DNA from 2 places in the Psychrobacillus sp. FSL K6-2843 genome. Region 2 is predicted to be linked to the other one. Evidence: riboswitches for the same ligand, from Rfam matches in the RefSeq annotation. Region 2 holds a riboswitch; the other holds the start of a gene.
The links. Region 2 has a riboswitch for FMN ahead of MKY94_RS08800 (ECF transporter S component). Riboswitches for the same ligand answer to the same signal wherever they lie in the genome.

Region 1: another riboswitch for FMN. It lies ahead of ribE (riboflavin synthase); the one in region 2 lies ahead of MKY94_RS08800 (ECF transporter S component).

What each region holds. Positions count from the first base shown of each region.
Region 1 is NZ_CP152021.1:2,884,695-2,899,713, forward strand. It holds gene MKY94_RS14615 (hypothetical protein) at 252-500, opposite strand; gene MKY94_RS14620 (leucyl aminopeptidase) at 560-2,062, opposite strand; gene MKY94_RS14625 (divergent PAP2 family protein) at 2,186-2,662, shown strand; gene MKY94_RS14630 (hypothetical protein) at 2,853-3,263, opposite strand; gene MKY94_RS14635 (YuiB family protein) at 3,428-3,757, opposite strand; gene MKY94_RS14640 (YuiA family protein) at 3,836-3,973, opposite strand; gene MKY94_RS14645 (NUDIX domain-containing protein) at 4,227-4,721, opposite strand; gene MKY94_RS14650 (NAD(P)/FAD-dependent oxidoreductase) at 4,817-6,028, opposite strand; gene MKY94_RS14655 (iron-sulfur cluster assembly accessory protein) at 6,493-6,855, opposite strand; gene MKY94_RS14660 (DUF2225 domain-containing protein) at 6,993-7,664, shown strand; gene MKY94_RS14665 (NifU family protein) at 7,709-7,942, opposite strand; gene MKY94_RS14670 (hypothetical protein) at 8,300-8,839, shown strand; gene ribE (6,7-dimethyl-8-ribityllumazine synthase) at 9,128-9,592, opposite strand; partial or broken gene ribB (3,4-dihydroxy-2-butanone-4-phosphate synthase) at 9,634-10,218, opposite strand; gene ribE (riboflavin synthase) at 10,233-10,868, opposite strand; FMN riboswitch at 10,992-11,129, opposite strand; FMN riboswitch at 11,233-11,370, opposite strand; gene MKY94_RS14690 (YuzD family protein) at 11,629-11,955, shown strand; gene MKY94_RS14695 (NAD(P)/FAD-dependent oxidoreductase) at 12,087-13,154, opposite strand; gene MKY94_RS14700 (YuzB family protein) at 13,283-13,519, shown strand; gene MKY94_RS14705 (TIGR01457 family HAD-type hydrolase) at 13,718-14,482, opposite strand; gene MKY94_RS14710 (DUF86 domain-containing protein) at 14,469-14,930, opposite strand; gene MKY94_RS14715 (DUF3055 domain-containing protein) at 15,016-15,019, shown strand, end outside.
Region 2 is NZ_CP152021.1:1,753,605-1,768,623, reverse strand. It holds gene MKY94_RS08825 (CBS domain-containing protein) at 146-778, opposite strand; gene MKY94_RS08820 (LysM peptidoglycan-binding domain-containing protein) at 852-1,490, opposite strand; gene MKY94_RS08815 (RecQ family ATP-dependent DNA helicase) at 1,568-2,977, opposite strand; gene MKY94_RS08810 (helix-turn-helix domain-containing protein) at 2,970-4,004, opposite strand; gene MKY94_RS08805 (ferredoxin) at 4,116-4,364, shown strand; gene MKY94_RS08800 (ECF transporter S component) at 4,516-5,109, opposite strand; FMN riboswitch at 5,264-5,398, opposite strand; gene MKY94_RS08795 (hypothetical protein) at 6,105-7,358, opposite strand; partial or broken gene sigX (RNA polymerase sigma factor SigX) at 7,351-7,893, opposite strand; gene MKY94_RS08785 (ATP-binding protein) at 7,939-9,720, opposite strand; gene MKY94_RS08780 (response regulator transcription factor) at 9,713-10,429, opposite strand; gene ccsB (c-type cytochrome biogenesis protein CcsB) at 10,550-11,734, opposite strand; gene MKY94_RS08770 (cytochrome c biogenesis protein ResB) at 11,736-13,397, opposite strand; gene resA (thiol-disulfide oxidoreductase ResA) at 13,411-13,947, opposite strand; gene MKY94_RS08760 (pseudouridine synthase) at 14,045-14,779, opposite strand; gene MKY94_RS08755 (D-alanyl-D-alanine carboxypeptidase family protein) at 14,881-15,019, opposite strand, start outside.

The DNA of each region.
Region 1 (15,019 bases), 1.1 Mb from region 2:
TGTAAAAATAGAACTCAATGAAAAAGAAATTATAAATGCTGAATGGATATTATGTTTTAGACAGCCAAATATATATAGATTTACTTATAAGATAATTAATACAATATCGGTGAATAAATCAAACGGGGAATGCCAAAAAAATTGCATTCGATATTCTTCAGAAGGAAAATCAATATCAAAATTTAACAGAACCAAATTTTAAAAAAGCTATTACCTTCCCTGATATATCAAGGAATGGCAATAGCTCTTTTTTAGTAGTACGGGTAATACGGTGTAAAATTGTTGTAGTAAGGATACGGTTGGTATGGATATGGCTGATAAGGATAAGGTTGTCTGGCACCAAAGCCAACAATGGAAGAACCTAAAAGACCTCCTACAAAGCCTCCTAATAATGGCGCTCCAAAACCACCGAAACCTCCACCAAATCCACCATAGCCTCCATAGCCTCCTGGGCCAACCGGACCTCTACCTCCATAACCACCGCGTTGATATCTAGGCATAATGTTCCTCCTTTCAACACAGTGTATGCTATATGGGATAAGTGTCCTGTGCGTATACCCTACTCTTCTTCAGCCATTCTTTCGATAAGAGTAGCCAATGTTCGTACCATTACACCGGTACCACCTTTTGGTCCAAAATCATAGGCAGATTTAGAGTCAGATGTTCCAGCTATGTCTAAGTGAATCCATGGTGTTTCCTCCACGAACTCTCCAACAAAACCGCCTCCAAATATCATATGACCATCTCCTCCAGGAGAATTATTCAAGTCAGCCACATCACTCTTGCGGATACGTTTTTTATCGTTTTCTGTTAAAGGCAATCTCCATACAAACTCGCCAGTTTCTAAAGAGGATTCCATAAAGGTTTCAAAAAACTCCTCGTCATTTGTAAGTGCACCTGTCTTGTCATATCCAAGAGCTGTAATAACGCCACCTGTTAAAGTAGCAACGTCTACGATATAGTTAGCTCCTTGTTGTTTTGCATAAGTAACCGCATCTGCTAGAACAAGACGGCCTTCTGCATCCGTGTTTAAAATTTCAATTGTTTTTCCACTCATCGAAGTGATGACGTCATCAGGCTTGAAGGCATTACCAGAAATCATATTGTCTGTGGAAGGTATAACTGCAATAACATTTTTATTTGGACGAAGCTCTCCAATAATTTGCATTGCTCCTAATACTGCTGCAGCACCTCCCATATCGCCCTTCATCCCAACGATACCTGCCTTCGTTTTGAGAGAGTAACCACCTGTATCAAAAGTAATTCCTTTACCAACAAGTGCCACTACATCATCCCAGTTTTCTGTTGCCTGATATTTCAAAGCGATTAATCGCGGTTCTTCAACAGATCCTTGATTTACTGCAAGTAATGCTCCCATCCCAAGTTCTTCTATTTCTTTCTTACCTAAAATTTCTGTTTCAAAGCCATATGTTTCTCCAAGCTCTCTTGCATACTCACCTAGCTGTGTAGAAGTTAATACGTTTCCTGGTGTGTTTACTAAAATTCTTGCTTCATTTACTGCATCTGCATAAATACTTCCTACCTCAAAATAAGTAGCAGCTTCGTCCGGATCAGTGTCAGTTAATAGCTCGATGGCAGGTAAATAGTAATCAGGGACATTAGAGGATGTTTTGTAGCCTTCATAAACGAATGCACCCATTCCAATTCCTTCGGCTGCTAAATACGCTACATCGGCTTCTGTAGCTGCTTCTGATGTAAATGATGGTATCCAAACTGCTAAAGACTCTGGCTTACTCGAAAGAAGTTCTTTGCCTACTAAGCCAAATGCCTCACGAATGTTCTCTTGAGTTAACTTTTTGCGGTCACCAAGCCCGACAAAAAGAATTCTTTTTACAGTTTCCTGATTAGCAACTGGTACTTTTACTAGTTTTTTTAAATCTGATGAAATGTCTCCGCTTTTTACCCATTCTAGGATGTGGTCTCCAAAAGCATTTAACAATGCATCCCACTTCTCTGTGTTTTCAGGATGCTTTGGAATGCCCACCACTAGTGTTTCTGATTGCACTTCTTCGAATAATACTTCATTAGTATTTATAATCATTATTTTTCCCCCTAGATAATTTGGATACATTATCATTATATAGCAACAAGTTTGATTTTTCGAATAGTAGTAATATGTTATACTAGTAGTAACTAAAGTTTTCCTTGAAAGGCTGTGTCTACTCTGACAATCCTCCAAAATACTCCATTACTAGCTGCTCTATTTTCTATTTTCTTTGCTCAGTTCGTGAAAATACCTATTCATTTTTTGGTCACCAAAAAGGTTGATTGGAAGTTATTTACTTCTACTGGTGGAATGCCTAGTTCCCACTCTGCGGCTGTAACTTCTCTTTGCACAGCTATTGCTTTTGAGACAGGTTTAGACTCACCTCTCTTTGCAGTTGCTACTGTATTTGCAGTTATAGTGATGTTCGATGCAACTGGTGTCAGATTCCAGGCTGGCCAGCAAGCCATTATTATCAATCAAATGCGTGTAGATTTTCAGGCATTTGTGAATCAGACAAAAGGTTGGGGACAAAAGAAAAGTGAAGAAAAGCTAGAAGAATTAAAAACGTTGCTTGGTCATAAACCAATAGAGGTATTTATGGGTGCCCTAACTGGGATTATGATATCTATCATTATTTACACCGTGATTTTATAGCTTTTTTACAAATTAAGAGTTAAATCAAATGTAGTTTAAATATACATTCCTCTTGCCCACAACTACTGTGCATTATTCTCTAAATAACAGGTACTGTTAAACTTGTTTAGTATTTTATTATCTCTAGAAGCGTATTCGCCTTAAATCGAATGCGCTTCTTGTTTTTTCCTAATTGGACTCTATTTGTTGTTTATCCTTCAACTAAGTGATAATAGTATTTTAATTCATCATTATACTTAGTAATAAGTACATCATTACGTTCTTTAGCTTTAAATATTTCAGTACCAATGGGCAGAATATTTGCTGTAGAATCTTTAAAATCCATTGGATTAGAAGTGTTATACTCAATTTTCCCTACTAAATCACCTTCTGTTAAGACAAGTTCGTTAACCCACTCAATATTCGTACTATAGATTATACTATCCCACTGAAAAATATCAGCTTTTGAATCAATTTCCAGAATTTCTTGTGCAGTAGGATTACCAATGGTTACTTCTGTTGTAGTGTTTTGGTCTATTGAACTGTTGCTTGATTCATCCGAGCATCCCCATAACAATAGATTCCCTAGCATCATTACTGTTATAATCACACACTTTTTCAATACCACCCCTCCTTTTCTAATACATTAGTCGATTGATACATAATATTCGTTTCTTTTTCCCATACCTTTCTATATAGTTACCTTGAGGCTATATATGTACTTCGGAATTATGCATATGCTTTTTCTTACCAATAAAAAAAAGATGGCTATAAGGCCATCCCTTTTTAGAACATTTGATATCCACTTTTCCGAAGCATTTTAATAACGATCCCCGCAATAATTGCTCCTACAAAACCACTTGTTAAAATTACGATATCTGCCATATGCAAAGAAACAAACTTATCTCCTAGAGCAGAGAATGAAGAACCCGGGTTAGTGAAATAATCAAAGAACCCTACCTCATCAATGATAAATACCACAATTAGTGGATATAAAATAGCCACAAACCAGGACATTCTTAGTAACATATTTAATAAGAAGGCGATTCCAAAAAACATAACTAGAAAAATTAGTACTGAAAGAATCATCTGTGTAATTGTAAAATTCATATTCATATACCTCCGTAGTATCTCTAAATAGTTTACCTTAACGGAGGCGTGGATTCAATGTACTTGTTTCTTTTCACATTTTTGTCAAATAATCTTCTTATTACTTTTTCCAGAGCCATTACAGCAGCCACACGTTTCTGATCCACCAAGTCTAAGTTGGAAATATCCTTCACCTTTACAATAAGGACAAGACTTTGCAGTTTCTGTTTTAAATTTAATCATATAATACGCCTCCTTGAATATTTATTTTAATATTCAGATAATATATCACGGATTAATATATTTGTAAATAAAAAACAAAATATATTTGATACGTGTTTTAAAAGTGCTTAAGTAAAGAAAAATAGACTGTCTTATGAAAAATGTGCTTTGTTTCATAAGACTTTTTATCGAAGTTCTATAAGCTAACCACTATTAGTAGAGCTAGTCACAGTTGAATTTTTAATGACATGAATTTAGTCTATTTATGTTCGGATTATTTTATGAATAATTTATAGCTAGTATACCCAAATATGTCTCCAGGATTTATCCCTTCGATAGTTGGAAAGCCAATTTCTAAAGACGCAGCTGCTAATTCATGCAGCATTACAGAAGCGTTCTCATCTTTCAGTAAATCACTTGGAAGTATCCATTTGGCCTCATATAGCTCAGAAAGCTGCACTTGAATAATCGGTTCCTCTTCAATTGGTTTAAGAAGAAAAATGGCCATATTATCACTGATTTTTCCCTGTAAGACCCCACTTCTAAAACCGATCATATTTTTAACTGTACAATCTACCGCAGTTTCTTCCTTAACTTCACGTACGGCAGCCTGTTCAATTGTTTCATCACCATTTACAAAGCCTGCAGGTAAAGACCATCTTCCTTCTAAGCCACCATATCGTTTTTTAACAACTAGCCATTCACCCTTGTTGTTTAAAACTAATCCTGCAGCTCCCAACCAGACATTTCCTCGTTTATCCTTCGACAAATAATCCATCTCCTTTAACAAAAGCATACTTACCTTTTATACTTTAAAAAAGCTCCCACTGAGAGTTACAGTGGGAGCCATGTATTGTTTTTCTTTTATAATTTAAATTTACCTTTTTTAAGCACTAATGGAACTCCACCGATCATGAAAAGAGCACGGTTATCAATAACCTTTTTCATGATGGATGCTTTAGTACCAGTAAGTTTTCTACCCATTACATCTCCAATTGCATCATGCTCACCAAGAGAACAAACTGTTCCTTTTAGTTCAGGAACAAATTCCTTTGTATTTTCGCCTTTCATTAGGGCTACGATATTTTTAGCAACTGTTACAGCTTGTTGCATAGCAATTTGAGCAGTAGGTGGGTATGGACGATTTGTTTCTTCATTAATCATTAGAGCACAATCACCAACGATGAATACGTCTGGGAATCCAGGTGCACGCATATCTTTTTCAACTTTAACGCGAGCACGCATATTTTCGATACCAGAAGTTTCGATTAAGCGGTTTCCACGAACTCCAGCAGCCCATACTACAGTACCAGCTTTGATGAATTCAAATTCTTCTTCGCCTTTTTTAATTTTAACGCCTTCAGGAGTAGCTTCTACTACTGGTGTACCTATAGAGAACTCGATTCCTTTTGCTTCTAATTGACGAACAGCATATTCAACTAGCTCAGGATCAAAACCAGGTAATACCATAGGAGCAGCTTCTACGCAGACAACGCGTACTTTTTCTTTTGGTACATCGTATTCTTCACAAAGCTCAGGAATACGATTACCTAATTCACCTAAAAATTCAATACCAGAGAAGCCAGCTCCTCCTACTACAATAGTTAAACGAGCATCGTCTCTGTTTTCTTCTGTAGACCATGTAGCAAATTGGTATTCGATATGATCACGGATTTGACGAGCAGCATTTACATTTGCAATTGATAGTGCATATTTATCTAAACCAGTGATTCCAAATGTTTCACCTTCAAAGCCTAAACCGATTACTAAATAATCATATGTGTATTCTCCAGCACTTGTTGCTACCTTCTTAGTATTAACATCAATGCCTTCGACAGTTGCTTTTACAAATTGTACCTTGCTTTTATTTATAACACCTTGAATATCATAACGCACTTGGTCTGGACGTAAAGTTCCAGCTGAAGCCTCATGTAACCAAGTAGACTCGTAGTGATAGTCATTTTTATTTACTAAAATAATATCTGCTTCATCGGTACCTACTAATTTTTGAAGGTTCACTACAGTAGATAATCCACCATAACCTGCACCTAATACTAGAATTGTTGGTCTTTTCACGAAGATCGCAACCACCTTTTTATATTTTTTATGAATCTAATGATACGAATAATTCACAATTAGAAATGGACTTTGTCATTTTTCCGACAAATTTTTCACTACATCCTATTTTAGACCTTTTAGAATAGGATTTCAACACTATTTAACAACATTGCAAAGGTGGGAATATACAGACAATTAGCCCATGAGAAAAGCGCAAGCGCCTAGATCTGTCCCGACAAGCAAATGGGGGAAAGCGAGGAGGCAGTTCTTCAGCCACCGCAGCTTTTTCCCATTTGACCTCGAGGGGCAAGGCGCTGGAGCTAGACAACAAGAAAAGCGCAAGCGCCTAGTTCTGTCCCAACAAGCAAATGGGGGAAAGCGAGAGCAACCAGTTAGATCCTCATTGACTTCCAAACGTAATTTACTTTCTTATCCTTTAAAAAAGAACATTTTCTTAAGTAAGAAAATGTTCTTTCGAATATTTAGCAGCTTTCCGGTGTGCCTTCTTTTTTAGCAGTTCTAAATGATGAACCACAGCCACAGGATGCAATTGCATTAGGGTTATCGATGGTAAAGCCTCCACCCATCAACGATTCTTTGTAATCGATGACTGTACCTTGGAGAATAGAAGCATCTTCACTAGATATAATTATTTCTAAATCATGCTGATGTAAAACTATATCGTCTTCATTTTTCTCTTTTTCAAATCCCATACCGTAAGAAAGACCGCTACATCCGCCACCGTTAACAGATACACGGAGAAGTGAACCTTCTTCCTCGTTGTGAACCATCATCTCTTTGACGCGGTAAGCTGCCGCTTCAGACAAATTAACTACTTCTGTCATCTGAATCACATTCCTTCCTTATTTATATAATATCAATTTAATCACAATCTATACAAGGAAAACTACTTAAGTTACCTCGCTTTCGAAATATTTTTACAGTATAATAAAACCAAGAACGAGAATAAGGAGAAGATAAAATGGAAATACCTCCATATTACCAAAAAGATATCGAATGCTTACACTGTAAAAACAAATTTAAATCAACCAAGATACGTTCAAAATTTATAAATGTCGAATCTCATGAAACAGACTTTCAACCAATATATCAAAATAAAGATATCAACCCGTTATTATATAATGTATTTGTCTGTGAGCATTGTGGCTTTTCTTTTACCGATGACTTCACCAAGTATTTTGCACCTGGACTTAAAGAAATCGTTAAAGAGAAAATATCGACTAATTGGACACCACGTTCCTATGGCGACGTCCGATCGACACAAGACGGGATCACTACATATAAATTAGGTATACTGTGTGGAACGTTAAAAAAAGAAAAATTTGTCTCTATTGCTGGCTTAGCACTTCGTACTGCTTGGCTCTACCGCATGATGGAAAACAAAGAAGATGAAAATAGATTTCTAGAAATAGCCAGAGATCGTTACTCAGACTCCTATTCTAGCGAAGATTACAATGGAACTCAAATGTCCGAGACACGAATTATATATATGATAGCAGAGCTTTCTAGAAGAATAGGTGACCGAGAATTAGCAACGCGTTATTTTTCCAAAGTAATCGAAAAACAAAGTACCTCTATAGAACCCAAGCTAATTGAAATGGCAAAAGAGCGTTGGCAGGAAATGCGAGGGTGAAAAAAAGAAGCCTCATTCAGGCTTCTTTTTTATATGTGTTGGTATTAAAATACTTGTTCTACTTCTACTATTCCAGGTACTTCCTCTAATAAAGCGCGTTCAATACCAGCTTTTAACGTGATAGTAGAACTTGGGCAGCTCCCGCATGCTCCTAAAAGGCGTAATTTTACAATACCATCTTCAACGTCAACAAGCTCGCAGTCTCCGCCGTCACGTAGTAAGAATGGACGCAATTTATCTAAAACTTCTTGTACTTGTTCGTTAATTGTATCAGTCATATATGTCGACTCCTTTCGCTATAATCATTATAGAATAATTGTTGGTTAAATGGAAGTGTTTACTCCCCACAAAACACACCGTGATAAGAGTGTTCCCTAAGATTCATAAAATAATTATTTACCCTGTTTTATTCTTAAATACAAATCATTTTTACGATGATTTGTATATAGACTATTTACTTAATATTAATAATAAATAGCTAGAATCGTGTTACTTCAGGCTTTTATTCCCCAATATATCTTTCCAAAATAAATTTATTTTCAATTCTAGTCTATTAGACTAGCTTCCTCTACTAAAAGTTCATATGTTACAGTATGCCATTTGTTGGCAAATAAACTTCGAGGAGGTGTTTTTTTATGGTTTTAACCTTACAAGCATTTACAACTCCAGCAAATACTCAAGTCATTGCTGATACAGCTGCTTTACCAGGTACTCTTCCAACACCAGCAGTACCAACCGCACCAGCTATGTTGTCTCCTTTAATTGATGGCAGCAGCGCTTATATCTGGTCACCGAATACAGCATCCAACCAAACGGTTACATTCCAAAGCATTTTCGACATTGGAACTTTACCAATTCTAGGACTTGCTTTGCCACTTAGCGCGTTTTATGCGTATGCAGGTAACGAGACTGTCTCAGTAACTGCAACTTTAGAGGTAGTAAATCTTTTAGGAATTGTTATAGCAACTATTCCTTTATTTACCGATGCTAACTCTGGTAGCTCTCAGGACGTAGCAATTGCATCTGGAGATGCTCTTTTAGCAGTTGGTTTATTAGGAAATACAGGTCGTATTGTCATCAATGCTACTGTTACTTCCCCAACAGTAATAGGATATTCTGCAAATCCCGGCAGATATCTTGGACAACTTACCGTTCGTAGTCTTATAGCTGTTTAACAGCAGCTCCTCTTAAGGATGGCGTCTATACAATTTACAAGTTTCCCTCAATCTAGTAAATAACTTAGGCTAATTCACTGAAAACGTAAGCATCTCTGTACATGTACAAATAAACCAGTACATGTTTCAGAGGTGCTTTAAATATACTATTGGAAAAGTGAGAATAGGTAATTCTCAATAAGAATTGCTAAAAAAATTTGTCGGTTAATTTCATAAATAGCACTTTGCCAGTATTCACAGCCAACCAATTATATTATATTCAATGTCATGTGTATCGATTCTCTTTTCTTAAAATAAACGATTTAAATTCGCCATTTCAATTGCAGAAACCGCACTGTCATAGCCTTTGTTTCCAGCTTTTGTTCCTGCACGTTCAATTGCTTGTTCAATATTTTCCGTTGTCACTATACCAAAAATAACAGGTATACCCGTATCTAGGCCTGCTTTTGCAATGCCTTTTGCTGCTTCATTACATACATAGTCATAGTGCGTAGTAGATCCACGTATTACAGTACCTAAGCCGATTATTGCATCGTAGTTTTTCGTATTTGCCATTTTCTTTGCGATAAATGGTACTTCAAATGCTCCTGGCACCCAAGCGATATCAATATTTCCTTCCTCAACTCCGTGACGTTTTAAACCGTCTAGTGCACCGCTTAATAATTTGTCATTAATAAACTCATTAAATCTTCCTACTACAATTCCTATTTTTAAATCTGTACCGACTAGCTGTGCCTCAAAAATTTGTCCCATGCTCATTCTCCTTTTACGTAAGCTTTATAATTCGCTTCTGTGTATTTCACTAAATCTTCTATCGTAATAAACTTCATTTGAAATTTTTCTGCAATTTTTTCAAGTTGTGGTATGCGTGCCATTGTACCGTCCTCGTTCATAATCTCACAAATAACAGCGACTTCTTTTGAACCACATAATTTAGCTAGTTCTACACCTGCTTCTGTATGACCACGACGCTCTATAACTCCCCCTTTTTTTGCGATAAGAGGGAATACATGTCCTGGACGGTTGAAATCTGTTGCTACAGCTTGATTATTTAATAGTGCAAGAATTGTATAAGATCGTTCAAATGCACTAATGCCTGTTGTTGTTGATTTATGATCAATACTAATGGTAAAGGCTGTTTGATGTGAATCCGTGTTCTTATTTACCATTGGGTCTAATGACAATCTTTCTGCAATTTCATTTGAAATGGGTGTGCATATTAAGCCACGACCATGCACTGCCATAAAATTAATGTTTTCAGGTGTTGCATACTCACCTATTACGACAAAATCACCTTCATTTTCTCGATTTACATCATCGACTACAATGATGATTTCACCTTGCTTTAATGCAACGATTGCTTCGTCTATAGTATTCATTTCATTCCACTCCTTTAGAATCCGGCTTTTTGTAAGAAATCAACAGTCACTTTTCCTGTATTTTGATTGGCTAGATGCTTTGCTACATACTTGCCAATTAAATCCGTTTCAATATTGACAATTTCTCCAGTCTGTTTTAAGCCAAGCACAGTTTCCTTGAATGTATGTGGTATTAAAGAAACAGTAATTATAGAATCTGTTACATTAAAAATCGTCAGGCTTGTACCATCAATGGTGATTGAGCCCTTCATTAAACAGTTAAAAAGCAATTCTTTTGGCATTGCTAAGTCGATATATACTGCATTGGAAGCTGGTCTCTTTCGAAGAATCGTTGCAACACCATCGACATGTCCAGAAACAATATGACCGCCGAATCTGCCATTTGCAGACATTGCTCTTTCTAAATTCACTGTTGAACCTTTTTTAAGTTGCTGTAAGCTTGTCGATTTAACCGTTTCAGGCATCACATCTGCCACAAACAGATCATTCGTAAACTTTTTAACAGTTAGACACACACCATTTACAGCAATGCTATCGCCAAGCTGTACATCTTCTAAAATTTTGCTAGCTCCAATGGAAATTTCCATCGATTGAGTAGACATATTCATCTGCTGAACAGCCCCTAGCTCCTCAATAATCCCTGTAAACATCTTCCTCACCTCTTTCTCAAAATAAAAAACCCCGAACATTTTTTGTCGGAGTTTCGATGAGAGGTAAATTTGGCTTCGTCAAATAAGACTAGTGAATATGTATTTTCAAAAGTCTACTTGCGTTGCTTCCTTCTCCCATCCAGACTATAACTGTCGGCTTTGGACTTGCACCAAATCCTGCACACTAAAAGTGGCTCACGGGCTTAGAGATACAATCTCAACACCGTCGATTGGGAATTTCACCCGACCCCGAAGGAATAATATAAAATTGTTGTAAAATAAAAAAATTCCCAACACGGTTGTGATGGGATGAAAGTGCATAGCAAAAAATACATTTTAAAATTGCAATTTTAAAATGTTTTGCTTACTCCTTCTCCCATCCAGACTATAACTGTCGGCTTTGGACTCGCACCAAATCCTGCACACTAAAAGCGGCTCACGGGCTTAGAGATATAATCTCAACACCGTCGATTGGGAATTTCACCCGACCCCGAAGGAAATTATTCTATTTGATTAGTATTGTATCATAAAAATTCGACGTAGAGGCTTTCTTCGTATTACCACCTTTTAGTTGATTTGCATTCCTGGACTTTCAGACTAACTAAATCAACAACCGTTAGTGCATGAAACAATCATGACTAAAGCTATCATATTAAAACTCTATCATTTAAAGGATATTCGCTTTTTGACAGTATTTCCGTATCCCCTTTATAATATAGATGGGTAAAATAATATATAAGTTAAAGGGGACAAGTATTTTATGGCACAAGAAAAACTCACTGTTGAAATTTACGGTGCCGATATAGTATGTGCAAGCTGTGTGAATGCTCCTTCTTCTAAGGACACGTATGAATGGTTAGAAGCTGCAATTACCAGAAAATTTCCTGGACATCAAATAACATTTTTATATATTGATATAGAAAAGCCAATAGAAGACGAAAAACAACTGTCAATTGCCAATCAAATTGCAAATGATGAGTTTTTCTACCCATTAATAATGATAAACGAGGAAGTTATAGGGGAAGGTTATATTCAGTTAAAGCCTGTATTCTCTGCCCTCGAAAAGTACGGTTATATAGCAGAATAACGTTAAGTATCATTTCAAAAAGTACTCAAATAAGCTTATTAAGTAAAATGCTTTTTCCCAGAGAAAGCATTTTATAAAAAAATAAAAAGCTTGGGAACGCGTTTAACTCCACGTTTCCAAGCTTTTTTAATTTATCCGTTATGGCGTTTATACATCCAAAGTAAACCTGATTTCATCAATCTTGCAATACGTCCAGTAACAGAGATATCTGCCAAATAAGCAAAGCCTTGCTTTTTACCTAGAGATCCCATAAAGCCTTTAAGCTTAATATCTGGCATTTTTTCTGGTAGTGGCTGACCCTTCCAGCGTGCTTGCAGTACTTTCACAATCTGCTCTGCCTGTTCCTCTGCTAGCTGTGCACTTGGAGCAAACGGCAAGGATGCACAATCACCAACTACAAAGACATTATCGTAACTTGGTAGATCATGATATTGAGTAAGGATGATGCGACCAGTTTTGTCCTTCTCTCCAGGTAAAGCACGAACAGGAGCAGCTGGCTGAATACCGGCTGTCCAAACTACAACATCTACCGGAATTATTTCATCATGATTATATAATTTGTTTGGTTCCACTTTTGTGATATTCGAATTGCTTATCACGTCTACATCATTTGTATCAAACCATTTTTGTACAAAATTACTTAAGCGTTCTGGAAAGTCTCTTAATACTCGAGGGCTACGGTCAAATAATTTAATTTTTAAATCTGGTCTACTTTCACGAAGCTCACTCGCAAGCTCGATTCCACTTAGACCTGCCCCCACGATTCCTACAACAGAACCTGCTGGTAATCCACCAATCTTATTGTATGTGTCTCTAGAGCGCCCAATTGTTTGAATGCTATAAGTAAATTCATCCGCTCCTGGAACATTATGATACTTATCTTCGCAGCCAAGTCCAATTACTAAATCATCGTATGGAATTATTTTTTCATCTTGTAGAATTACTTGTTTGTTTTCTACATCAATTTTCTCAATTTCTCCATAAGTAATTTTTAACTTGTCACTCTCTGGAAAAGCCACTCTAATTTCATGATCAGATGATGTGCCTGCTGCCAACGCGTAAAATTCTGTTTTTAAACTATGAAATGGTGTACGATCTATTAATGTGAGTTCTACATCATCTGGCAAATTATTTGGTAATAGGCGTAGTAATACGCGCATATTCCCATATCCTCCACCTAACAATACTAATTTTCGCATAAATATTCTCCCTTTTGTTTCAATGTCTCCTCAAATTATAAATGATTGTGACACATTTCACAATAAAACTTCACAATTGACCTTTATAAAAAAATAGAGTAGCATGACGATGTAGTGAGGTGACAGCTATGAATCCAATGGTTGAATTTTGTATAAGCAACCTTGCAAATGGTTCACAAGAAGCTTTTGATATATTAGAACAGGATCCTGATTTAGATGTGTTAGAATATGGCTGTCTTAGCTATTGTTCCCTATGTTCCGAAACACTTTTCGCCATAGTGAACGGTGATGTGGTAGAGGGTGAATCTTCCGAAGATCTTGTAGCCAAAATATATAAATACATTGAAGAAAATCCATTATTTTAAAAGGTATCGAGAAGATATTCTCTCGATACCTTTTATATATTTTAATCTATTAAATCAATTTCATACATTCATTCCATAAATAGCATTACTCCATTTATGAGTGAGAAAAAGAAATAAGGTATTCTCTGTTCTAAGCTCAACAGGAATACCTTATTTAATACAGTTATTATATTGTTCTTCCAAACAATGAATGGTGTTTTATTTTATCCAGTCATGTAAAGTTTCTAAAAAATGAGTCGGTTTTTGAAGGAACATTTGAACTTCTTCCGTTCTATTAACTCCAGTATTGACGTGAGCAGTATCAATTCCCATGTGAATGCCGGTTAATATGTCTGTTTGATAATTGTCTCCAATCATCACCATCTCTTCTTTTTTAAACCCATACTTTTTTTGAATAAACTCAAGCATAAACGGTTGCGGCTTTCCAGTAAAAATAGGTTCAACACCTGTAGAATGCTCTACTAATTTGGTGAACGCTCCATTCCCTGGAAGATAGCCTCTTTCACTTGGGAAAGCGTGGTCGCTATTTGTAGAGATAAACGCCGCTCCAGCCCTAATTGACAAACAAGCTTGTGCGAGCTTTTCGTAATTGACTTTATGGTCTATTCCCATGACAACCACCTCTGCTAAGTCATCCGTTGGCTCAATTCCTACAGAACATAAAGCATCCTCCAAGCCCTTCTCTCCAATCATAAAAACGCTTTTTGCAGGATAATGCTCGGCAATGTAATTAGCAGCTGCAATCGATGAAGAGATAATTTGCTCCTCAGTAGTATGTATGTCCATCTTCGCTAGCTTCGCTTGTAGCTGCTTTTGAGTCATAGAAGAGTTGTTAGTAACGAAAAAAGGTTCAATCCCATTGTTTTGCAAATAATGTACAAAATCTACAGATTCCTGAATTGGTGTTAGTCCCTTATATACAGTTCCATCTAAATCTAAAAAGTATCCTTTATAGGCGGACATCGGAGTCTTCCGGTAAAAATGCTGAAACTGGCCCAAGCTCATTAATTAAATAATTTTCTACTCTTTCTGGAAACTGTTGTAAATAAGGGAGATTTTTCACTAGAACACTTTCTAATTGCTTATGGTCTACGGAAAAGAAATGTCTCACAAGCTCTTTTCTCATTTCAATAACAGCTTTTAAAGGCGCATCCATCTCAGCTGTAATTACTTTTTCATCAGTCAAAATATCAATTATGTCATCATAGCCACCTGGATCCCTCATGATGAAGCCATCAATCATTGAGTTACCTACATCTATAATGGACTCAATCATATTTTGTCCCACTCGCTCTAATGCAAGTTTCGTTATATTATTTTCATTCCAATCTTTTTTACTATCTATTAAGTCAAGCAATTCTCTCATATGCTTCAATGTCATTGCAATACTTTTACGGTCCACAAAATACATTGTACAGCCTCCTAATTCTTGGTCAGTTGATATATAGTTCTATTCTATAGTACCATAATTCATAGGTAAGGAAGGAGTGTCAAGGGTGG
Region 2 (15,019 bases):
AGCACAAGCGCCTATATCTACCCCGAAAAGCAAATGGGGAAACACGAGAGGTATCAGCTATAGCTTCAGCATGACTATATTATCTTTCAAACAAAAAGACAGGGATTTTATCCCTGTCCTTAAACCATTCGTTATATTGATTATATTACTCATCTTTATCAATATGTAACACTCGAAAACCTGACTTTTCTAAGTCTTGAATAATTCGATCTAATTTTTGCTCATTGTCAATTTTAAGAACTATTCGGCGCACTAGCTTGTCAGTTTCATCAAATGTTACTAGCGAAATTACAGAAGTGTGATACTTATGCAAAATGTCGGACATTTTCAGAATTCTTCCTTCAGATTCTACAGAAGTAAAGGCAATTCGAGTGCCCTTTGTATTCATACCAAATGCACTTTTAAACTGATGAATTGTGTCATAGCGTGTGACTATGCCTAAGAACTTCTCATCTTCTACTACTGCTAAAATTGGAAAATCATATAGCTTCATAAAAGCCTGTTCAAACACATCACTAGTTTGAACAAATGTATCTTCCCTTGTTACAACATCAGATACCTTTGTTTGTTTCAAAAAAGTATCTTTATCTGTGTTGCTATAAAAGAACGCCTTGTATAAAAGGTACTTGTTAAACATCCCCTTATACTTTCCATCCTCAATAATTGGTAATGCATCAATATCCTTTGCCTCTAGTTCATTTAAAGCGTCCAAAACTGAAGCATTGCCTTTAATAGTTAAGCATTTTTCCTTTGGTATCATTACACTTTTTACAAACATACAAACACCTCTTTCCAAAACGGTCTATACCTATATATTCTATAAAAAGTGAATTTATCCTTCCAACTTGTGATTATGGCAGAATTAATTTTTGTCCTTCATAAATTTCATTGGAAGCTAGTCCATTTGCAGCTTTTATCTTTTCGACTGCTTCTGGATTATTGTAGTAGTTCATCGCGATTCGATATAATGTTTCATTACCCTTAACTATATGAATTTTCGCGTCTTTTTTTGGTTCTTGTACAGTTTCTTTTTTAGGCTGAGTTGGTGCTGGTGTTGCTGCCTCCTCCTTTTCTTTAGGTTCAACTGCCGGAGGGGCTGGAGTTGATTGAGGCACTTCTGTTGTATCTTCTGGCTTCTCTGCTTCTGAAGTTTGATTTTCTTCCGTTTCGTTTGCCTCTTCTCTTTCTTCCTCTTCTTCACTGCTGCTGTTCAAATTCGAAATTGGCTTAGTAACAACCTGTATGATTCCTTCGTCTTCAGTTGAGGCTTCGCTTTCTGGTTGATAAAAAAATTGTACATAAATCAAAACACTTGCAGGCAATAAGATAAATATAAAAAACAAGGATGGGATGAGTATATTCTTTTTCTTTTTCTTTTTCTTTTTACCTGGTGGATTTCTTCTACTTCTTCTCAATTCAGTTGCTTCACTCTCTACACCAATGGACTGTCTATGTTCGTCAATCTTTTTTTGATAATCATCTTTACTCATATTAGTCAAACTCCATTCTTCCACTTATCTACTACTATTATGACGAATTTTGTTGAAAATGTAAATGTTGTTAAGTATTATAGGATACTGCCTAATCTACTTTTCCAATCTAATACTGTAGCATGGATAAGGGGTTTATCGTGTAAATGAAATAACTCTTGAAGATTTAAAGAACATTTTGAACAGCAATTTAAAGGCTTGTCTATCAGCTTTTGATCGAAATAGGCAATTACCTGTTCCCTAATACAATTCTCATTTTGTAATAGCGTGTACAAGCTTTGAATTTCTATCCATTTTTTTTGTCGAATATTCTTAAACAGTTCTATAGTTTCCTCTGTTGACAATACCATTTTCCAATAATCTAAAATTCTTTCCGTTGTTTCAGATAACTGCACCTGATTTTCATTGGTCTGATATGCAAGGATAATATCCTGTTCGTCGGGAAAATCCTGCATCGCAACAAAATAAGCTTGTTCTACATCGGATAACATATAAAGAATGGAGGCTATGGACTGTTTTCCGTCTCTACCTGCCCGTCCAACCTCTTGCATATAATTGGCAACGGAGGTTGGTATATGATCATGTATAATTTGTCTAATATTATCCTTATGTATACCCATTCCAAAAGCATTCGTAGCACAAATCCAATCTAAATGGCCTTGTTGGAACTGTTGCTGAATGAGAATACGGTCATCTTGATCCATTTTAGAATGATAATAAGCGACTCTGATGCCCTTTTTTTGTAACTCTTCTGTATAAAATTCAGTTTTTTTCCTCGACTGACTATATAATATACCAGGTCCAGTAGTGCTAGTAATCCTATTTAATATCCATTCTACCTTTTCTTTTTGGCTCTCCACCTCATGTGCTTCGTAAGCAATATAAGGACGATCCAAGGAATGAATATATTCAAATGGCTGTTCCATTAACAAGGTAGTTTTTATATCTTTTACAACTTCCTTTGTGGCTGTAGCAGTTAAGGCTAGCACGTTTGCCTTTCTTAACGATTTAAGCGACTCAGAGATCCTTAAATAATCAGGTCGGAAATCAAATCCCCACTGGGAAATACAATGCGCTTCATCAGCAACTATAAAAGCTAAATTTAAACTAGCTAACCTTCTTTGAAAACGCTCATTCTGTAACATTTCAGGTGATGTAAAAATAAATTTATAATTTTGTAAACCAGATAACGCCTTTTCTCTTTGCTCGAAGGATAAAAATGAATTGATGGCCACTACTCTTTTTTCTCCCATCATTTTTAACTGCTCTACCTGGTCCTGCATTAAAGAAAGCAAAGGGGATACTATTAGCACCGCTCCATTCTTTAAATATGCTGGTAGCTGGAACAGCAACGATTTACCCATCCCAGTGGGCAAAATAGCTACTACATCCTCTCCAGCTAGGACTTTTTCGATTATTTCCCTCTGTCCTTCTCTAAAATCTTTATATCCAAACCTAGTTTGAAGAATGTGTTGAAGTTCATCCATTTTCTTTCTCCCCTTTAGCTAAAGCCAGTCTAATTTGAAAATAGCTTAACTCAGGTATGTTCTCGCGAATTAACCTCAATTTTTTGGTTTGATGTTTATTGGAGAATTCTAGCACTTTTTTTATTTGGTCGTTCAATATAAATGATGTCAATGATAAACTTCGATCAGCTGCTGCTATTTCTATTAAGTGATCTTCGATTGTATTTGCTTTTAAAGATCTTAGGGCAGCGATATCTTGGATAGAGTAACCTTCCTTTAAAAGCTGTTCGGTCTTTAAAGCGGATTGTGTTAAAGGACTATGTACAAAAATCTCTTTTGTTAAACCTATTAAATCTGGATGACTTTCTTGATTGATGTTATCTAAGACAATATGCAACGCTTCTACAAATTGAAGCTTCATATCTATAATAGATTCTCCACACTCCTGTGCTAATTGCTCCCATGTGAGCCCACTAATGTGATAACCGCTCATTCGATAGACTAATAGTATACGATGTATTTCCTGTAACTCAGCAATTTGAAGTAAATGCTCTAACTGACTTTTAAAGTCCTTTTGAAATGTTGATGATTTATAGTCTCTCCCTCGTAAGTAATCTTTCACAAACTGGTGAACCGAATAATCTTTTTGATTGGGAATAAATCTAGTTTCATTTTTATTAAAATAAGATAGTGTTTGGACTACTAATTCTAATCTTGACCAGAACAATTTTTCATTTCCCCTTAGCTCCCAGCCATTAAACAAAGGTTCTGTATATCCAGTTAACTGTTTTAAACCTTTATGACTAATCCTTAGTAGAGAATCTTCCTCTTCAATCCAGTTGTTTTGTTGGAGTTTAAACAACTGCTGCTTATATTCTTCTTGTGTTAACTTCGGATAAATAGAGAAAAAACGATGTAGATTAAAATAAGTGACATCTTGAATGGTTTGTCCAGATTTTTTCCCTTTTAATAAGTAAAAGGAAGCCATTGCTGACCGTTCCCCATTAAATTTTTGAATAACATTTAGTAATAGTTGGCTAAAATACAATTTAAATACCTCACAGTTTGAAAGTATTTTTGTTGAAAAGAAACGTAAACAGCTTTAGAATGAATAAGATAGCTAATTCTTATAAGTAGAATTAAAGGAGAGAATATACTAATGGCAAAATATACTATAGTAGATAAAGATACGTGTATCGCATGCGGAGCTTGCGGAGCAGCTGCTCCAGACATATATGACTATGACGATGAAGGTATTGCCTTTGTTATTTTAGATGATAACACGGGAACAACGGAAGTTCCAGAGGAACTGATGGAGGACATGGAGGATGCATTTGAAGGCTGCCCTACCGATTCCATTAAAGTGGCTGAAGAATCATTTGAAGGCGACGCTCTAAAATTTGAATAGTATATTAATGCCAAGAAGGATGACTAGCTCATTTTTCTTGGCTTTTTATATTTCTATAAACTTAAGTGGCAGGTTAATACTATACCTACAAAAAAATAAAAACCGCAGACAAACTAGAAATTGTCTAGTTTGCCAGCAGTCATACATATCTTTAATTTATATTTGGAACTTTAAACGACTCGCTCACCTTGTCTAGTATAGGCTTCAATCGTTTAAATAGAACAACCATAACAATTGTAACTATAATACCTTTTATCAGATTAAACGGTAAAATACCGAAAATGATAGAATTAAATAAAGCTGTTCCTGTTTCCGCTGGGAAGTTTAAAAAGTACGAATACATTGGTAAGAAAACGTAATAATTTAACAGGCTCATACCAAGGGCCATACAAACTGTCCCGACGCCTAAACCATAAGCAATCCCTTTAGAGGAAGAAACTTTACGATAAATGACATAAACAGGTGTCAAAAACAAAATACTAGTTGCGAAGTTAGCCATATGACCGACTGGAACGCCTGTAGGACTTCCTGAAAAGAACCAATCTAGTACGTTTTTCATGAAAGCTACAATGATTCCTGCAATTGGCCCCATAGTGATTGCAGCAATTAACGCTGGGATATCACTGAAGTCAATTTTCAAATAAGCTGGTAAAACTGGTAACGGAAATGCAAGCAGCATTAAAACGAAAGAAATACTACTTAGCATTGCGATTGCAATAAGCATACGCGTCTTACTTTTTGCCATAAATCCTCTCTCCTTTTGCGATTCACTCCACAAGAAGAAAGGTTCAGTTCGTTATCAATACTCAAAAAATCCCTTAAGCAAATAAAGCTTAAAGGAGAAAAAGGTACACTTAAATAAGCGTATCCGTATAAGAGCATACGAAAAACGACTGCACCTTCACCTTCTCCCATCCAGACTATACTGTCGGCTTTGGAATTTAACCAAATCCTGCCATTTACGGCTCGCGGGCTCAAGAAAAAACTCTTCTAATACCGCCGATCGGGAATTTCACCCTGCCCCGAAGATGAATCAATATTTTATTGTCATTCAAGATTATCTTGAATTACAATCATTTTATCAAACTATATTAATATATGCAATACAACTGTTTCGATTTAAGTATATTAACAGATGAACCTTTTTTATGAAATTAAAGTACAGTGATTTTTTGTTCACCTTATATATAACTGTAATAAATAACTCTTTCCGACTATAAAACTTGCCTGAACGGTCATAAATTTTTCTGTCCGGTTATAAACTCGTCCGAACGGTCGTAAATTTTTCTATCCGGTCATAACTCTCGTCCGAACGGTCATAAATTTTTCTATCCGGTCATAACTCTCGTCCGAACGGTCATAAATTTTTCTATCCGGTCATAACTCTCGTCTGAACGGTCATAAATTTTTCTATCCGGTCATAAATCTCGTCTGAACGGTCATAAATTTTTCTTTCCGGTCATAACTCTCGTCCGAACGATCATAAATTTTTCTATCCGGTCATAACTCTCGTCTGAACGGTCGTAAATTTTTCTATCCGCTCATAACTCTCGTCTGAACGGTCATAAATTTTTCTATCCGGTCATAAATCTCGTCCGAACGGTCATAAATTTTTCTATCCGGTCATAAAACTCGTCCGAACGATCATAAATTTTTCTATCCGGTTATAAAACACTTTTTTCGTATAAAAAACCCAATAAAAAAATCGACCGACTAATTAGTAGGTCGATTCTTTATTATTCAGTGGTTCATCATGTACCCATTAGGGCCAATTGGGATTGGTAAATTAGCTGTCAAATCAAATCGATCCCATTGCTTCTGTACAACATTTTCTAGACGAACTGTTTTATCGAAGCTTGCAGCTGTTAATGTAAAGGCTTCAATCATAAGAATAGAATCTTCATATTCCAATGTTGCCAAATCTAATGCTTCGTCAAATGTTATTACAACCGTGTTGCCTTCCTCTGATACCTCATAACTAACATCTTTCGGTACAACAGTCGTATAAAGATCATTTGCTGATTTTGGCATATCTTTAAAAGCATTCTCAAACTTAGCATCCTTTGGAACAAGGAATGTCAGTCCGCTATTCATTGTGTGTTTAAAATACATTCGTTCTTTGTTTCCGCTTGCCAATTCCTTTTTCCCTATTACTCCTACTTGGTCCCAATTGATAGCTGTGCCATCCTCACTTAATCGTTCCAGGAAGGAAAAATCCGTAAAAATATGACGGATTGTATCAGTATACACTCCGGAAGTAGCTGAAGCAGCATCATAACCATGCCCTTTAGGTAAATAGTGTTGAAGCGTATCGCCATCTGAAACTAAATTACCTTGCAAGGGCAAATATTCCTCGAACCCTAGAGCAGATTCATCTATAGTGCTTGCATATTTTTCATATAACTGAAGACTATTTGGCAATCCGTCAGTAAAATCTTCGTTTATTTTATCCCTAGGTATAATTATTGTGATTGGGTAAGCTTCTGCCCCTTCTGTTACAGAAAAATGAAATGGAATTCCATCATTTAAATCATCTTCATATACAGTTCTAGCGTTGTTAAAGGCTTGAACGGGCACTAATTCACTTTCGACAGCTAAAGAATTGACTACATCATTTGAATTTTCTATAGCCGCATCTTCCTTGGCTTCCATTCCGCCCTCTGTTGTTTCTACCTCAGAGGCAGGAGCAATGTCCAACGTTCTCAACATGTCCGATTTGTCTGTAGCCTGTTGCTGGATTGCAGATTTTTCACTACTTGTGCCCAAGTATGAAGAAATTAAGAACGTTAACAACAAAACAGAAGCAACAGACACTAAAAGTGGCATCCATTTAGAAAACGATTTATTATTTCGTATAACTTTATTTAAATCGGAAGAATCCATTTCTAACTTCACTCGATTGTATACTTCATCCTTCGAACGATTATCTGTGAACTTGGGCATGTTGTGTAAGAGCTCATCTAACGCTTTATTCTTTTCTTCTTGATTACTCATGTAAAACATTACCCTCCTTTTGTTTATCAGATAATTTTTCTCGAAGTGATTTAATAGCTCTATGCTGAGTAGTCTTTACCTTACCTTCTGTCCAATTTAATACTTGTGCGGTTTCAGCAATGGACAGCTCTTGAAAATATCTCATAATGACTACCATTTTCTGATCTCCAGTACATGTATCTAAAGCTAGTAGCAAGGCTTTCATTTCATCATTTAAAACAGTAAAATCCTCCGGCAACATGTCTTTTGATGCAAGCTGTGTAGATTCCCAGTCAAAAGCATCAAACATTCTCTTCTTTCTAACGGAATACTTTCGAAAATGATCAATAGCCACATTTTTTGCAATTGAAAATAACCATGTTTTCTCGGAGCTTTTTCCCTCAAACTTACTGTAAGCTCTTAGAACACGAACATAAACCTCCTGGACCAAGTCTTCCGCAGTTTGTCTATCTTTAACTAGATAGATCAAAAACTGAAAAACGTCTTGATGATAGGTATCATACAAGCGGTGGAAAACGGAGTCATTCATAATGCTCCCCCCGTTCTTTCAATTAGTCGTTTCATCTCCCGATTTGTTACATTAGCTTAATGGCAATTGAATAATAAATGTTGTGCCTACCCCGACTGTGCTTTCAGCTGATAGGTGACCTTCGTGTCTTTCGACTATATTTTTGGCAATAGCAAGGCCGAGGCCAGTGCCAGCTTTCCCTCTAGTTCTAGCTTTATCGGCTTTATAAAACCGCTCAAAAATATAAGGTAAATCCTCCGCAGGTATACCAAATCCAGTATCCGATACCTTTATAATGATTTGGTTTTTGTACTTCTCTAACAGAACGGAAACAGAGCCTTCTTCCGGTGTATGCCTTAAAGCATTATCAATTAAGTTCGTTAAAACCTGTTCCATACGATCTTCGTCTATCTCAATTTCGATTAATTCCTCAGAAGGTATATTGTGATCAAACTTTAAGCGAACGTTACTTTCTTTCGCAGCTTGGTCAAATTTTTGGGTGATCCTTTCGATTACCGAAACAATTTCTGCTTTTTCTTTGTGTATGCTCAAATAACCTGATTCAAGTCTTGCTAAATCTAATAACTCTGTTACAAGTCTACCCATACGTTTAGATTCATCATAAATAACCCGAATCATTTCATTTTTGTCTTCTTCTGTCGTGACTATTTCATCGATAATGGCTTCACTGTATCCTTGCAGCATAGAAATAGGTGTTCTTAGCTCATGAGAAACATTAGCGATGAAATCTGAACGCATTTTGTCTAATCTATGTTGCTCAGTCATGTCGCGCAATACGACCACTGCCCCACGAACAGATTCATTGCTATAAAGAAGGCTGATCGACACAGAGAAGTATGATCCTCTTATTTCTAATTCCTCATCTAATTCTTCTTCTAAATGCAATACATGCTCTAGAAGATGCTGAAGTTCATCAGGTAAATCTGATTTGTTAGCAATGTCATTTTCTTCATGCCATTTATTTAACAGTTGGTCAGCCTGTGGATTACTAACCTGTACTTGAAATTCTTTGTTGAACGTAATTACGGCATCTGTCATAGAAGTGAGAATACTTGAAAGCTGTTCCTTTTCCTGATTGATTACCTCCACATGATGCTTTAATTGCTTACCCATTCTGTTAAATGCAGAGCCAAGCTCCCCTATCTCGTCTCTTTGCGTATAAGGTACCTTCGTTTCAAAGTTTCCTTTTGCTAGCTCTAAAGCCGCCTCACGCATCGATCGAAGGGGAGATGTGATTTTAGAAGAAAGAAAGAAAGTAAGCAAGGTTGTAAGTAACAGAGCTATAAATCCAGACAGAAATACAATTTTTGTTGTATTATTAGAGGTTTTATTTACAACTTCTAAGCTTTGATAAATAAAAACTGCTCCATGAACCTGTTCGTCAGCTTCTAGAGGAGATGCCAAAATTATATAGTTTTCCATTCGATTTTCTTCTGTCATGGATGGCATTAGCATTTTCTTAATAATTGTTTTATCCGAAGTATAAATCTTGGAAAGCTGCTCGTCTTCTAATATTTTATCATTGATAACTTCTTTATTGAGACCCTCTTGAACGGAGAGGAATACAGAATCTGCATTTCTTACAATTAATGTATTTGTTTCCGAGCCTAAAATATCACTAATAATGGAGAGGGAATTCTCTAGATTTTCATGCTGTTCTACAATTTTCCCTATAGTAGCAGCTTCTTGTCTAAGAATTTCTTCCGCTTGTTCTGTATGAAAGTCTTCTAAAAATTCTAGCATTAGGACTGTAACGATAAACAACACAAATAAGACGAGAAGCAATATGGTTCCCCATAGCTTCCCGACCACACTATTCCAAATCCTATTCATTTCCTACCTCGAATTTATAGCCAACTCCCCAAACAGTTACAATCATTTTCGCAGCTTTTTCAGAAACTCTATTTAATTTTTCACGTAATCTTTTTACGTGGGTATCTACTGTACGTAAATCTCCAAAGAAATCGTAATGCCAAACTTCTTTTAACAGCTGTTCCCGATCAAAAACTTTATCTGGCGCTTTAGCAAGGAAGTAAAGCAATTCATATTCTTTTGGAGTTAAGCTAACTTCTTCACCATCTGCAGTGACTCTATGTGCATCATGGTCAATGGTTAAATGAGGAAATACAACAATATCCTTAGAAATGGAAACTGTCTGTGATGGAGAAAATGCTGCTGATCTTTTCAGAAGTGCCTTTACTCTAAGAACAACCTCTCTTGGACTAAAAGGTTTTACAATATAATCGTCCGCTCCCAATTCAAAGCCTTCTACACGATTAGCTTCTTCGCCCTTAGCTGTTAAAAGAATAACTGGTGTGTCTTTATGTTCTCGAAGCTCTGTAATAACCTCTATACCATCTTTTTCAGGCATCATAATATCTAGGAGAATACAATTATATTCATTTTCTAAAGCGAGCAAAAGAGCAGCTTCTCCGTTTTCAGCTTCCTCTACCATATACCCTTCTCTTTCTAAATACATTTTCAACAAACGACGGATACGTTCTTCATCATCTACTACTAAAAGTTTTATCATTTCTGACATTTAAATATCATACCCTTCTATCTACATCTATTCTATATTGTACAATTACTTAACATAAAAGAAAAGAAAAGCTCTACATTCTGCTGAATGTAGAGCTTTTTGACACTACTTTTGACTTACTTATGCGTATGAGTGAAGACCCGCAATGATTAAGTTTACAGCAATAAGGTTAAACATAATGATGATAAAACCTATTAATGCCAACCATGCAGATTTTTCACCTTGCCATCCTTTTGTCAATCTTAAATGTAAGAATACCGCATAGAATAACCATGTGATAAGAGCCCAAACTTCTTTTGGATCCCAGCCCCAGAAACGAGACCAAGCTTCATGAGCCCATATCATTGCAAATATTAGAGCCCCTAATGTGAATACAGGAAAGCCAATTAATACAGAGCGATACCCGATTTCATCCATTAGTTGAGAATTAGCTTTTTTAGCTAATGGCTGTAAAACTGTAGCAATACGTTTACGTAAGATTAATCGAAGTAATCCATAAAGTACTGTACCGAATAGGACTGCCCATACAACAGTCGTTAACTTCTTACCATTAATTAAAGGTGGAACTTCAATTAGCGGTTCCATAGCCCCATCAGTAATAACCTCTGATTCATTCATACCAAATAGTGCTGGTAGGTTATATTCTATATCATGTGGATTTCCTTCTTTGTCTATATAAGAATATTCTGCTGAATAATCTACTGCAGAAAATGAAACAGTTGAAATAACGAAACCTAAAACTAAAACTAAAAGGTACATGGTTGCTTCTATCCAAAAACGTTGCTTAGACGGTTTTGTTAGGTCGATATTTTTTAGTAACCATATTAAACCCGCTACTGCACTGATTGCTAATATAGCTTCACCAAGTGCTGCTGTAATAACATGAATAGTTAACCAGTGACTTTTTAGAGCTGGGATTAATGGAGTGATATCCTTTGGGAACATGCTTGCATAGGCAATGATTAGCACTGCTATAGGCAATGCAAAAAGACCAAGAGCAGGAGTTTTATAGATAAAGTGAATAAGTATAAAAGCTCCTACTACGAGCATTCCGAATGCTGTAGTAAATTCAAATAAGTTACTTACTGGTGCATGTCCAGCAGCAATCCAACGGGTAATAAAATAACCCAAGTTAGCTACAAAACCAATAATCGTCACTATAATTGCTAAATTTCCCCATCGTTTATATGAATTTGTAGCTGCTGCACTTGAAGATTTGACTGCTCCACCAAATAAAAACGTAGCAACCAAATAAGCGACAAACGCTACAAACAATAAAGTCTCACTTACAGAAACCATTGTCATTTTATTTTACACCTTCCTCTGTTTCCTCTTTTTCTTGTTTTGCATCTAAATCTTGCTGATCTTCGTATGGTGGTATATTGGTTATCTTCGAAACCTCATCGATATCCTTCTTAACGCTCATCCAGTTTTTGTTCGTATGAGCAGCTACTACCATCTGTCCATCCTCTAAATATTGAAGCCAAATACGTCTATGGTTCCAATAAGACCCTTGTGCAACACCAATCATAAAGATAAGTCCACCAAGCATTAGAATAGGAAGTGTTAAATCTTTGCGAATTGTAAGACCTGACATATCTCTAGTTTCTACACTTTCAAATTTAACTTTATATTCTGTTTCCCCTAAAGGTTCTAATGTATTTTGAATCATGACAAAACTAGTTTCACCTTTTGGATATTCCGGGCTGTACATTTTCACTAAAAATGCAGGATTCTTAGGCTCAGGAGTCTCTGATTGAGGTTCACCATCTACAAAACCAGAAAAATTAGCGTAGTAGTCTACAATTTCTACCTTATAACCATCATTTAACTCGTACATACTTTGTGGATTTGATAACTCCACCGTAAACTGACCATGATCAGTACCAGTAGCTTTGTCCTCCAAATGGAAAGTCATAGACTTTAATTCATTAAGACGGAAATCCATCTGGAACACAGAGAAATTATCAAATTTCAAAGGTTCATTAACCTGGATGGACTCTTCCTTCACTAACTTTAAGTCTTCGGGATGACCAGCGACTGCATCATCTGGCCCTTTATATAAAGCTACATCCGTTTGATAATTTTTAGCAATCGATCCCACTCTATCAAGTGCTTCACCAAAAACTTCTTCTGACTCTTCTTTTGTATATGTTTCATAGATGAAATCCTTACTCTCTAAGAAATAACCATCTGTTTGTGGTATGTAAAGAGTTTCTCCTTCTCTTATCCACATAGTTTCATCTACATAAAACCCTGGGATTGCACGTAGCATAACACCAAACAGGAAAAGTATTAAACCTAAATGGTTTACGTAAGGCCCCCATCTGGAAAAACGACCTTTTTCTGCAAGAATTGCATTTCCTTCTCGTTTAACCTTATACTTCATTGACTTAAGCTTTTCTTCCGCCTTCTCAAGAGATTCGACAGGAGCTTCTACTTCTGCTGCGCCGAATACACGCTGACGTTTCAAAAAGCTAATATGTCTTTTTGTTTTTTGTTTTTTAAGAGATTTGTAAAGTGGTATTACTCTATCCAAACTTGCAATGACTAAAGAAATACCTAGCATTCCCACTAGCGTTTGGAACCACCAGGAGCTATAAAGATCAGAAAGTCCTAATTCATAATATAATGTTCCAAACCATCCATACACTCTCTCATAATATGCTGCAATATCTTCTTCTCTCGTTGCAGGAACATAAAAAACCTGTGGCAGAATAGTTCCTATAGCGGCAGCTATTAGGATAGCAACGATAATCCACATTCCGACTTTTACACTAGAGAAGAAATTCCAGATTTTATCAATTATTGTTTTGTTATAGGTTTGAGAACGTCTTGCAGACCCTTCATATCTCATATCAACAATCTTTTGTTCTCTCGATTGTTGACTTAAAGGGCGTCCACAGCTTTCACAAAGCTCTGTACCTGCAGGGTTGACGTGCCCACATTTACAAACTATCTTGTCCATCTAAAAGACTCCTTTAGGAAGGTTTGATTTGTTCCATGAAATTTGCAATATCTTGCTCGGTCATCTCACCTTTAATAATCTTTTCTATCTTACCTTCCGGGCTAATCAAAAAGGTTGTTGGTAGCGGATCAATATTATAGGAATCCAACAAGCTTTTGTTTTGATCGATTGCAATAGGAAATGTTAAGCCATAACGGTTAGCAAAACGATTTACCTTTAAATCCGATTCTCCAACATTAATAGCTAGAGTCTGAACACCTTGATCTTTGTAGACATTGTACTGATTGTCCATTGCAGGCATTTCCTTTGCACAAGGTTTACACCAAGTTCCCCAGAAATTTAAAAAGATGCCTTGTCCTTTGTAATCGGAAAGCTTATGCTGTTCTCCATTCGTGTCTACCACATGGAAATCCGGTGCTTTATCGCCGACTTGTAAAACTGCATTTTTTTCTTTAGTCACGTTAGAGAAAATTGTAAATACAATTGCTAGTGTAAGTACTACTAAAATAACTGCTCTTATGTAAAAACGTTTTTGTTTGGATTGAGCCAAATTTATTTCCTCCATTCCATGCATTGCCGACAATATTATATCAAAATTAATGTCCAAATTGAGAAGGACATATGAAGGCTTTGTGAACTTTTCATTGTTATTTACCTATTTTACCTGTTTCAGCAAGAACTCTGAGCTGTTTTACCTCATGAGTTGTTAGTTCTCTCCACTCCCCTGCATTTAAGCCATGCAAAGTTAGAAAGCCAAATCGTTCTCTTTTTAGTTTTTGCACAGGAAAACCAATTGCATCGAACATGCGTCGTACTTGACGATTTTTTCCTTCATGGATAGTGATTTCTACAATCGACTTATTCGTTTTCTTTTCAGAAGACAAAAGCTTTACCCTTGCCGGTGCGGTCTTGCCGTCTTCTAAGACAACTCCACGCTCAAGAGGTCTTAATTGTTCCTTAAGTGGTATTCCTTTAAGTCTCGCCACATAGGTTTTGTCCACTTTAAATTTAGGGTGGGTCAACGCATACGAGAAATCTCCGTCATTTGTTAAAAGTAGTACTCCTGACGTTTCGTAATCTAATCTTCCTACTGGATATAGGCGTTCTGTAACATGAGGCAATAGATCCGTCACGGTTTTCCTACCTTTGTCATCCGTTACTGCAGAAATAACTCCTCTTGGCTTATAAAGTAAGTAGTATTTTTTTTGTTCCTTCTCTAACTTTACTCCTTCAACCTCTACCGTATCAGAGTCAGAAACTTTTGTACCTAATTCCTTCACTACTTTACCGTTTACTTTTACTTTTCCTTCCAAAATTAACTCTTCAGCTTTTCTTCTAGAAGCAACACCTGCGTGTGCTAATACTTTTTGTAATCTTTCCAAGTAATTCACCTCGTCCATTCTTTCCATACATGAGTGAATTATGTCACACTTTTACATAAAATAAAAGAAGACAGTCTTTTGGAAAAACTGTCTTCTCAAAATTATTTGACTTTCTTCACATTAAATTCTAGTGCAACATCTTTATCAATCATTACTTTCCACAAATAAGGCTTTTTCTCCTTATTATTACGAGGAATAATTAGAACATTATTCAACTGATCCTGTTCCTCTTTATTCAAC